2 regions of the Agrococcus sp. GW821-FHT14H11 genome follow, and region 1 is predicted to be linked to the other one. Evidence: predicted binding sites of a transcription regulator. Region 1 holds the regulator's gene; the other holds the start of a gene.
What was found. Region 1 encodes HrcA, which represses chaperone genes, less so after heat shock. Its sites were predicted from a motif close to TTNGCACTCGNNNNNNNCGAGTGCNAA; they were not measured.
Positions count from the first base shown of each region.

Region 2: a site for HrcA is predicted at 2,653-2,679, ahead of AC1RNL_RS02650 (Hsp20/alpha crystallin family protein). Genes of this name have one in related genera too.

Region 1 is NZ_JBXAPA010000003.1:27,471-32,753, forward strand. Features, by position in the region: gene AC1RNL_RS04050 (DUF1990 domain-containing protein) at 1-393, shown strand, start outside; gene hemW (radical SAM family heme chaperone HemW) at 396-1,601, shown strand; gene AC1RNL_RS04060 (DUF4870 domain-containing protein) at 1,608-2,492, opposite strand; gene hrcA (heat-inducible transcriptional repressor HrcA) at 2,710-3,723, shown strand; gene AC1RNL_RS04070 (DnaJ C-terminal domain-containing protein) at 3,724-4,809, shown strand; gene AC1RNL_RS04075 (16S rRNA (uracil(1498)-N(3))-methyltransferase) at 4,809-5,283, shown strand, end outside.
Region 2 is NZ_JBXAPA010000002.1:110,626-115,908, forward strand. Features, by position in the region: gene AC1RNL_RS02640 (hypothetical protein) at 52-1,317, shown strand; gene AC1RNL_RS02645 (hypothetical protein) at 1,314-1,946, shown strand; gene AC1RNL_RS02650 (Hsp20/alpha crystallin family protein) at 2,055-2,555, opposite strand; gene AC1RNL_RS02655 (dihydrofolate reductase family protein) at 2,786-3,433, shown strand; gene AC1RNL_RS02660 (uridine kinase family protein) at 3,468-4,184, opposite strand; gene AC1RNL_RS02665 (response regulator transcription factor) at 4,362-5,039, shown strand; gene AC1RNL_RS02670 (sensor histidine kinase) at 5,032-5,283, shown strand, end outside.

The DNA of each region.
Region 1 (5,283 bases):
TTCGACGGCACGGAGGCGACCCGTGCGGCGAGCATCGAGCCGCAGCAGGACTTCGGCCCCGACGGCGAGCCGTTCCTGCAGCCGGGCGACTCGATCGACCAGCGCGTGCGCGTGCTCGGCATGCAGATCCACGCCCCGATGCGCGTCATCGCGATCGAGGACGAGGCGAGCAGCCACGGCGTGATCCTCGGCACCCTCGAGGGGCACCCGGAGGCGGGCGAGGAGCGCTTCACGATCGAGATCGTCGAGGACGAGACCGTCTTCCTGCACTTCCGCGCGCTCGTGCGCGACGCGAAGTGGTGGGTGCGGCTCGGCTCGCCGATCGCGCGCGCGATGCGCCGCCGCTACCACGACCGCTACATGGACGTGCTGCGGTCGATCGACGTCCGCTGACGATGGGCAGGCTGCCGGAGGGCGAGGCCGCGCCGGCCGACGGCGCGCTGCCGCAGGGCATCGCGGTCGACGCGCCGTTCGGCGTCTACGTGCACGTGCCGTTCTGCTCGGTGCGCTGCGGCTACTGCGACTTCAACACCTACACCGCCGACGAGCTGCGGGGCGCGACGCGCGCGGGCTACCCGGCCGACGTCGCCGCCGAGCTCGCGCTCGCCGGCCGCGTGCTCGGGGCGCTCGGCCCGGTGCGGCCCGCGCAGACGGTGTTCTTCGGCGGCGGCACGCCCACGCTGCTGCCGGCCGACGACCTCGTGGGCATGCTCGCCGGGGTCGCGGATGCGTTCGGCCTGGCCGAGGGCGCGGAGGTCACGGTCGAGGCGAACCCCGACTCGATCGACGCGGGCGGGCTCGCGCGGCTGCGCGACGGCGGCGTCACGCGGGTGTCGTTCGGCATGCAGTCGGCGGTGCCGCACGTGCTCGCGGCGCTGGACCGCACGCACGACCCGGCGCGCGTGCCGCAGGTGGTCGCGTGGGCGCGCGACGCGGGGCTCGAGGTGAGCCTCGACCTCATCTACGGCGCACCCGGCGAGTCGCAGGACGACTGGCAGCGCTCGCTCGACGCGGCGGTCGCGATGGGCCCCGACCACGTCTCGGCGTACGCGCTCATCGTCGAGGAGGGCACGGCGCTCGCCCGCCGCATCCGGCGCGGCGAGCTCGTCGCGCCCGACGACGACGCGCAGGCGGCGATGTACGAGGCGGCGGATGCGACGCTCGGCGCAGCGGGATACACCTGGTACGAGGTCTCAAACTGGGCCCGCGGCGACCGCGTCGCCCGGCACAACCTCGCCTACTGGCGCGGGCACGACTGGTGGGGCTTCGGCCCCGGAGCGCACAGCCACGTCGGCGGCGTGCGGTGGTGGAACGTCAAGCACCCGGCGGCGTACCGCGACCGGCTGCTGGCCGGCGCATCGCCGGCGCTCGCGCGCGAGGTGCTCGACGACGAGACGCGGCGCGTCGAGCGGGTGCTGCTCGAGTCGCGCATCGCCGAGGGGCTCCCGATCGCGCTGCTCGACGACGAGGGCAGGCGCGCGGTCGCGGGGCTCGTCGCCGAGGAGCTCGTGGACGGCAGAGCCGCCCTCGCCGGCCGGGTGGTCCCGACGCTGCGAGGGCGGCTCCTGGCCGACGCCGTGGTGCGCCGGCTGCTGCCCTGAGCGGGCCTACTTCACCATCCGCCAGTTGAACGGGTAGCGGTACGAGCCGCCGCCGTTGACGCGCATCGCGCCGATGATCGAGAAGATCACCTGCAGCAGCGCCGGCACCCAGTAGAGCATCGGGACGATCGCACCAAGTCCGAACGTCACGATGGCGAGCACCGAGCCCAGCACCAGGATGGCGATCGCGAGGATCGTCATGAAGATGCCGAAGTTCAGCGCCTCCTTCGACTCCTGCTTCGCGAAGGCGCTGCGGTCCTTGTAGATCATGTAGACGATGAGCGGGCCGATCCAGCCGCCGAAGCCGCCGGTGACGATGGTCGAGAGCCCCGACAGGTGCCCCCACATCCCGGCGTTCTTCTCGTCGACGGGCGACATCGGCGCGGAGGTCGCGTACTGCGGCTGGCCGGGCGCGCCGTACTGCGGCTGCCCCTGCTGGGGCTGACCGTAGCCCGCGCCCTGCTGGCCGGGAGCGCCGTAGACCGGTGCGCTGCCGGGCTGGGCGAACGGCTGCTGCGCGCCGCCCTGCTGGCCGTAGCCGCCCGGCTGCTGCGGGGCCGACGCACCCTGGCCCGGCTGCCCCCACGCGGGCGGCGCCTGCGGCGCGGACGGCTGGCCGAGGTGGCTGCCCTCCGGCTGGTGCTGGCCGTGCTGCCAGTCCTGGCCGACCGCGGGCTCGTCGTCGGGCGTCCCGCTGAAGGCGGGCTGGCCGGGGGCCTGGTCGGCCGCCGGCGCGGTGAAGGACTGGGCGGGCTGGCCGACGCCGGGCGTGCCGGGCGCGGCGGGCGCGCTGGGGGCCGCGTGCTGCTCGTCCGTCACGGAGAAGCCCTCGGCGGGCTGGTCCGCGGGATCGTGCTGCCCCTCGCGGCGCGGAGCGTTGGGATCGGACATGACGTGCCTCTCGTGTCAGTTCGGACGGCACGCTGGGGCGTCCCGCTGTGCACATTGTGCGCCCGGGTGGCTGGGGATGGCATCCGAACCGCCGCGACCGGCCCCTCGGCGCGAGGCGGTAGGATTGGCAGTCAGCAGACGGGAGTGCCAGCGCGCGGGCGAGCGCCGCCGCGGCAGGGACGACGGGCGGTCGCCCGGACGACGAGGGGAGCGCGGCATGGTCTCGGATCGCGGCCTCGAGGTGCTGCGCGCGATCGTGCAGGACTACGTGGCGCTGCGGGAGCCCGTGGGCTCGAAGTCGATCGTCGAGCGGCACACCTTCGGCGTCTCGGCGGCCACGATCCGCAACGACATGGCGCTCCTCGAGGAGGAGGAGCTGATCGTCGCCCCGCACACCTCCTCCGGCCGGGTGCCGACCGACAAGGGCTACCGCGTCTTCGTCGACCGGCTGCAGCGCATGCAGCCGCTCACGGCGGCGCAGCGCGCCGCGATCCACCGCTTCCTCGACGAGTCGGTCGACCGCGACGACGTGCTCGCGCGCACCGCGCGCCTCCTCTCGCAGCTGACGAACCAGGTCGCGCTCGTGCAGGTGCCGCTCCGCCGGCCCGCGGCCGTGCGCCGGGTCGAGCTGGTGGCGATCGCCGAGACGCGGCTGCTCGCCGTGCTCATCCTCGACTCCGGCCGCGTCGAGCAGCGCCTGCTCGACGCGCAGCAGGCGATCGAGCCCGAGCAGGCCACGGCGCTCGGGCGGGCGTTCACCGAGACGCTCGCCGAGCTGCCGCCCAAGGAGGCCGCGTCCCGCCTCGCCGGCGCTGCCGCATCCGCCCCCGCATCCATCGCCCGCGCGACCGCCGCGGTCGCGCAGACGCTGACCGAGATGCTGCAGGCGGCGGGCGGCGACCGCATCGTGATCGCGGGCGCCTCGAACCTCGTGCGCGAGGAGCGCGACTTCCAGGGCACCGTGACCCCGGTGCTCGACGCGATCGAGGAGCAGGTGACGCTCCTGCGCCTGTTCCACGAGATGGGCGCCGAGGGCGAGGTCGCGACCCGCATCGGGCGCGAGCTCGCGGGACCGCTGGGGGAGGCGTCCGTCGTCGCCTCGACCTACAGCGCCGACGACAGCGAGGGGCACGTGGGCGTGCTGGGCCCGACCAGGATGGACTACGCAGGGAACATGGCCGCGGTGCGCGCAGTTGCGCGCTACCTGACGCGGCTGCTGAGCGAGGACTGAGTGACCGACCACTACGAGACGCTCGGCGTCGCACGCGACGCCGGCCAGGACGAGATCAAGAAGGCGTACCGGCGGCTCGCGCGCGAGCTGCACCCGGACGTCAACCCGAGCGCTGACGCGGCCGAGCGGTTCAAGGACGTCACGCACGCGTACGACGTGCTGGGCGACCCGCAGTCGCGCGCCGAGTACGACCGGGGGCCGAGCCTCGGCGGCGGCGCCTTCGGCTTCGGCGACATCTTCGAGCAGTTCTTCGGCGGCGGCCGCTCGGCCGGGCCGCGCTCGCGCCGGCAGCCGGGGCAGGACAGCCTGCTGCGCGTCGACCTCGAGCTCGCCGACGTCGTCTTCGGCGTGCACCGCGAGCTGCGCGTGCAGACCGCCGTGCTCTGCGAGACGTGCGACGGCGCGTGCACCGCACCGGGCACGAGCGAGGAGCGCTGCACGATGTGCGGCGGCTCCGGCCACGTGCAGCGCCAGGTGCGCTCGCTGCTCGGCAACGTCGTCACCACCCAGCCGTGCGCGGTCTGCCAGGGCTTCGGCAGCGTGATCCCGCAGCCGTGCCCCACATGCGCCGGCCATGGCCGCGTGCGCGCCGAGCGCACGATCCCGGTCGACATCCCCGCGGGCGTCGACACGGGCCTGCGCATCCAGCTCCCCGGGCAGGGCGAGGTCGGCGAGGCCGGCGGCCCCGCGGGCACGCTGTACCTCGAGGTCAACGTGCGGCACCACGACGTCTTCAGCCGCGCGGGCGACGACCTGCTCGGCACCCTCGAGGTGTCGATGCCGGATGCGGCACTCGGGGCGCGCGCGACGGTGGAGGGCATCGACGGGCCGGTCGACGTCGAGGTGCGCGCCGGCACGCAGTCGGGCGACGTCATCACGATCGACGACCGCGGCGTGACGCGGCTGCGCGGCGCCGGCCGGGGCGACCTGAAGCTCGGCGTGCAGGTCGTGACGCCGTCGCGCATCGATCGCCGCACCGAGGAGCTGCTGCGCGAGCTGCGGGAGCGCACGAAGGCGCCCGCGCCGCACCTGGCCGCGTTCAAGCAGGGCCTGTTCGCGAAGATGCGCGACCGCCTGCGCCTCTGATGGCCCACTGCTACTGGCACGACGCGCTCGCCGGGAGCGCGGCGGGCGACGTCGTCACGCTCACCGGCGAGGAGGCCCACCACGCCGCGGTCGTCTCCCGGATGCGCCGCGGCGAGCGGGTGCTCGTGAGCGACGGCCGGGGTGTGCTCGCGGAGGGCGTCATCGAGCGCGCCGAGCCGCGCGCGGTCGACGTCGTGCTGCACCGGGTCGAGGAGGTCGCGGCGCCGCGCCCGCGCATCGGCCTCGCGCAGGCGCTCGCGAAGGGCGACCGCGCCGAGCTCGCGGTGCAGGCCTCGACCGAGCTCGGCGTCGACGCGATCGTGCCCTGGCAGGCGCGGCGCAGCGTCGTGCAGTGGCGGGGCGAGCGCGGCGACAAGGCGCTCGAGCGCTGGCGCCGGGTGGTGCGCGAGGCGGGGAAGCAGGCGATCCGTGCGCGGCTGCCGGAGGTGGAGGGCGTCGTCGACACGGAGGGCC
Region 2 (5,283 bases), on a different contig from region 1:
GGCGAGCGGATCCTGGGCCGGAGATGCGGGCCGGATGCCATGATGCTGACCGTGACCGACCCCGCAGCCCCGCCGCCGCCGGGCACCGACACCCCGGTGCCGGCGGACGCCGCGGCGCGCGCGGCCGCCGCGGGTCGCGCTCGGCAGGTGTCGGCGGCGTCGGCGCCGGGCCGTGATCGGCTCGTGCCCGCGACCGCGATCGAGAGCCGCGCCGCGGAGCGCGCACGGCTTCGGCGCGAGCGCCTCAGCATGCCGGGGACGGTCGTGGCGGGCTCGGTCGTGCACGGCTCGGTCGTCTCCGGCGCCTTCGTGCCCGGCGCGGCGCCGCCCGTGCCCAACCCCGCGGCCGGCATGGCCGGGGGAGCGCGGGTGATGCCGCCCGGCCTCGTGCCGGCGGTCGCCGACTCGATGCCGCCGCGGCTCGTGCCGCAGCAGTGGGGGCCGCAGCCCGGGCCGTACGGGATGGTCTACGGCGGGGCGCCCTACGGCACGCCTCCCACCGGGCCGCAGCAGGGCACCTTCGCCGTGGCATCCGCCGCGTACGCGGGCCAGCAGGGTCAGCCCGGGCCCTACGGCGCGGCGCCCTACCCGACCGGCTCCTACTCGCCAGGGCCCTACGGCGCCGGGCACTACCCGCCCGCGCCGATCTTCATCGTGCCCCCGCGCATCCGCTGGACGACCCCGCAGCGCCGCGCGGCGATCCTCGGCTCGTGGGCGGGCCAGACGGTCATGGCGCTCGCGACGCACTTCCTCACCGCGTTCGTGCTCATCGTCGGGTTCGCGTTCCTGCTGCACATCTCGGGCGAGCCGGTCGACGAGTTCGAGGCCGACTCGTGGACGGCGATCGTCTCGCGCTGGTCGATGCCCGACCGGGTGTGGGCGACCGCGCTCATCGGCCTGCTGCTCGGCGGCGTCGGGCTCGCGCTCGGCTGGCTGCTGAGCGCCCTCTGGGCGCGCTCGGCGGGACTCGCGAAGCCGCACCGCTCCGCGTGGCTCGCGTGGCTGTGCACGACCGCGGCGACCGGCTTCGTCGGCATCATGCTGTGGCCGCTCGTGCTGTTCGGCGGCATGATCTCGGTGATCGCGAGCTCGTCGTCGTCGCTCACGATCGGGTCGATGTGGTCGATGCTGTTCTGGGCGATGGCGCTCGCGGTGGTGCTGACGGGGCTCGTCGGGCTGCTGTTCGGCTGGCTGTTCCTCTCGACCGCGAGGCCGCGGGTCGACCTCGTGGGCCTCATGGCCGAGGAGGAGGCGCGGCAGCGGGCCGCCGACGAGGCCGAGCTCACGGCCGTGCGGCTGCGCGGGGAGCCCGCGTGAGCCCACGCCCGCGCACGGCGGCGCGGCCGGATCCGCTGCGCCCCGAGCAGCGCGCCGCGGTGCGCGCGGCCGGCGCGACCGGCCTCGCGCTCGTCGCCACGGGAGCGGGCCTCGCGTGGGGGCTGCTCGTCGTCGCACTCGTGCTCGCGGTGCTGCGCGCGGCGGTCATCGACCTGTTCGACGACCGCGAGTGGGGCATGGCGGTCGTGCGCTGGATCGAGGGGCTCGACGCGTCGTGGCTCGTGCCGATCGTGCTCGCGCTCGTGCTGCTCGCGGTCGGCCTCGTCGCGCTCGGCGCCTGGTGGAGCACGCGGCGGATGCGCCGGGCCGGCGTCGTCGGCGCGGCCGCGGTCACGCTGCGGGGCGCGGCCCTCGGCACCGGCCTGCAGGCGGTGCTGTCGACGCTGTCGAGCTGGCTGCTCGGGCTGCTCGTGCTCCTCACCGGCGTGGTCGGCGCCTGGATCGTCGCGGCGCTCTGGGTGGTGGCCGGGGCGGCGCTGTCGGCGCTCATCGGCTGGCTCGCCGGGCCGCGCACGTGGCTCGCGATCGCGCGGCGCGAGGCGCGGCGGGCGACCGCGACCGCGGCGGTGCCGGGCGGATCCGAGCGGCGCGTGCTGCCGCCGGGGTGATCCGGACGGGACCCCCCCAGCGGCGGGGATGCTCCGGACATGACGCGGCGCCCCCGTCCGCAGACGAGGGCGCCGCATCCGTCGCGTCAGGAGCGCGTCACGGCCGAGTCAGGACTCGGTGCTGGAGCCCGCGGCCGCCGGCGCCTGGCTCGACGGTGCCTGGTTCTCGCCCGAGCCGCCCGCGCTGATCTGCGACTGGCGGTCGCGCTGCTCCACCGTGATCTTGCGCGGCTTGGCGCGCTCGGCGACCGGGATCGTGAGCATCAGCACGCCGTGCTCGTACGACGCCTCGATCCTCTCGAGGTCGACGTCGCTGCCGAGGCCCAGCTGTCGCATGTAGCGGCCGGCGGGCCGCTCCTGCGCGAGCCACTGCGCGCCGTCGGCGGAGCCGATCGTGCGCTCGGCCTGGATCGTCAGGGTGTTCGCATCGACGTCGAGGTCGATCGAGCCCGGGTCGACGCCCGGCAGGTCGACGTTGACGATGTAGTGGTCTCCCGCGCGGTAGAGATCCATCGGCATCCAGCTCGACGAGCGCTCGGTGCCTCCGCTCGTCAGCAGGCGGGCGGCCATGCGGTCCATCTCGCGGAAGGGATCGAAGGTCAGTGCCATGACAACCACCTCCTCAGCTTCGGGCCGTCGCCCCCATGCGACGGTCCCCGGTGTCTGTGGCAGCCCCTCGGAGCGTGCCCCGCGGAGCGCCTCGATTTTAGCACTCTCGGTGGGAGAGTGCCAGATCGCGCAGACCGCTCCCACCCTTGCGCGCGGGCGCCTCGCCGCCCATGCTCGATACCGTCGCCGCGCTCGGGCACGGGTGCGGCACCGAGGCGAGGGGGCCGAGCATGCGACTGGTCGCGCACGAGTTCATGACGCTCGACGGCGTCATGCAGGGCCCCGGCGGCGCCGAGGAGGACACCGCGGGCGGCTTCCGGTGGGGCGGATGGGTCGCACCGGCGTTCGACGAGACCGTCAGCTCGGTCGTCACCGGCTGGTTCGAGCGCACCGACGAGCTGCTGTTCGGCCGCACGACCTACGACATGATGGCCGCCTACTGGCCGCTCGTGACCGACCCCGCCGACCCGGTCGCGCAGCGGCTCAACACCGCGCCGAAGCACGTCGTCTCGACGACGCTGCGCCTCGAGGACGCCCCGTGGGAGCGCACGGCGTCGGTCATCGCCGCCGACGTGCCGCAGCGCATCCGCGATCTCAAGGCGCTCGGCGACGGCGAGCTGCAGGTGCACGGCTCGTGGCAGCTGCTGCAGACGCTGCTCGACGAGGGGCTGCTCGACGAGCTGCGCCTCATCGTCTTCCCGGTGGTCGTCGGGCGAGGCAAGCGGCTCTTCGACGACGTGCAGCGGCCGTCGGGCTTCGAGGTGGCGGATTCCCGGGTCGCGCCGAGCGGCGCGGTGGCGATGACGCTCACGCCGGCGCCGTTCCGCACCGCGACCTACGAGGTGGTCGACGGCAAGGAGGTCATGGTCGAGGAGTAGCCGTCGTCGGCCGTCGGGGTCGGTGCCGCCCGCGTCAGTCGCCGCGCGCGGCCCGCGCGAGCAGGCGCCCGGCCGAGCGCACGCGCACGGGCCGGCAGCCCGCATCCGTCAGCCCCTTGACGATCGCCGGCTCGCGGCTCGCGAGGATGAGTCCGCGCTTGACGAGGAACGCGGGGCTCTTGCGGCGCTCGCGGAGGTCGCGCGCGAAGCGCAGGCCCATCGTCACCCAGCGCGAGCGGCGCACGCAGATCGCGTCGGCGAGGATGCCGCGGCGCTCGGCCTCGGCGACGACCTCGGCGACGAAGATGCCCTCGGCCACGAAGAGCGAGGCGCCCTCGAGCGCCACCTCGTGCACGCCGGCGGATGCGCTGCGGGAGATGTCGTAGACGGGCGCGGCCGTGCGGCCGGTGCGGGCGAGCTCCTCGAGCGCGGCGAGCGCGCGGTCGCGGTGCCATGAGTCCGGGTGGTCCCAGTCGACCTCGCCGGTCTCGAGCCGCGGGAGCTCGGGGTCGTCGCCCTCGCGGTAGTAGTCGTCGAGCCGCAGCAGCGGCAGCCCCGAGCGCTCGGCGATGCGCGACTTGCCGGAGCCGGAGGCCCCGCCGATGAGCACGACGCGCGCGAGGGGCTCGGCGTCGGCGGGCATGGGCTCCATCTTCCCACGACGCGGCGCGCGCTGCCGCCGCTCGCGCCCGTGCACGTGCACGTGCACGTGCACGTGCACGCGCAACCGGGCCCGACCGCGGTCGCGCACAACGCAAGCCCGCCCGGCGGCTTCGGCGGCGATCAGGGCGACCGCCCCGCACGCGCCGCGGAGATCGCGTTGTGCGGAGCGAGGAGCGCAGAGCGCGGAGGGCGGGGGAAGCGCGGCGAGGCGGCGAGGGGCGCGGCGTTCAGCCGCGCGTCAGTCGCCGGCGGCCATGCTCGACGCATGCGGGTGCTCCTGGTCGACGATGAGGCGCGGCTCGCCGACGGCATCCGGCGCGGCCTCCTCGCCGAGGGCATGACCGTCGACGTCGCCCACGACGGGGTCGACGGGCTGTGGCGGGTGCGCGAGTTCGCCTACGACGTCGTGCTGCTCGACGTGATGATGCCCGGCATGAGCGGCTACCGCGTCTGCCAGACGATGCGCGCGGAGGGCATCTGGACGCCCGTGCTCTTCCTCACTGCGAAGGACGGCGAGTGGGACGAGGTCGAGGGGCTCGACACCGGCGGCGACGACTGGCTGACGAAGCCCTTCTCGTTCCCCGTGCTCGTCGCGCGCATCCGCGCACTCGAGCGCCGCGGCGGCCGCGAGCGGCCGGTGGTGCTCGAGGCGGGCGACCTGCGGCTCGACCCCGCGGCCCGCACGGTGGACCGGGGCGATGAGCGGCTCGACCTCAGCGCCCGCGAGCTGTCGGTGCTCGAGCTGCTCATGCGGCGGCGCGGCGAGGTGGTGACGAAGCGGCAGCTCCTCGACGACGTCTGGTCGGAGGACTTCGACGGCGACCCGAACATCGTCGAGGTCTACGTGGGCCGCCTGCGCCGCAAGGTCGACCGGCCGTTCGGGCGCGAGGCGATCGAGACGGTGCGCGGCGCGGGCTACCGGCTGGCGGCCGACGGTGGCTGAGCGGGCGGCGCCCGAGCCGCGCCCGCGCCGGCACGCGTCGATCCGGCTGCGGATCACCGCCGCGGCGGTGGCGGTGGTCGCGGTCGCGCTCGGCCTCGGCGCGACTGCGCTCGTCTGGACGCTCGAGCGCATGCTGCAGGCGTCGGTCGGCGAGCAGCTCGCCGACGAGCTCGATGCGCTCGCGCAGGGCGTCGACGAGGGCACCATCCAGACCGCCGCGCTCGTGCAGCGCGACGACGACGTG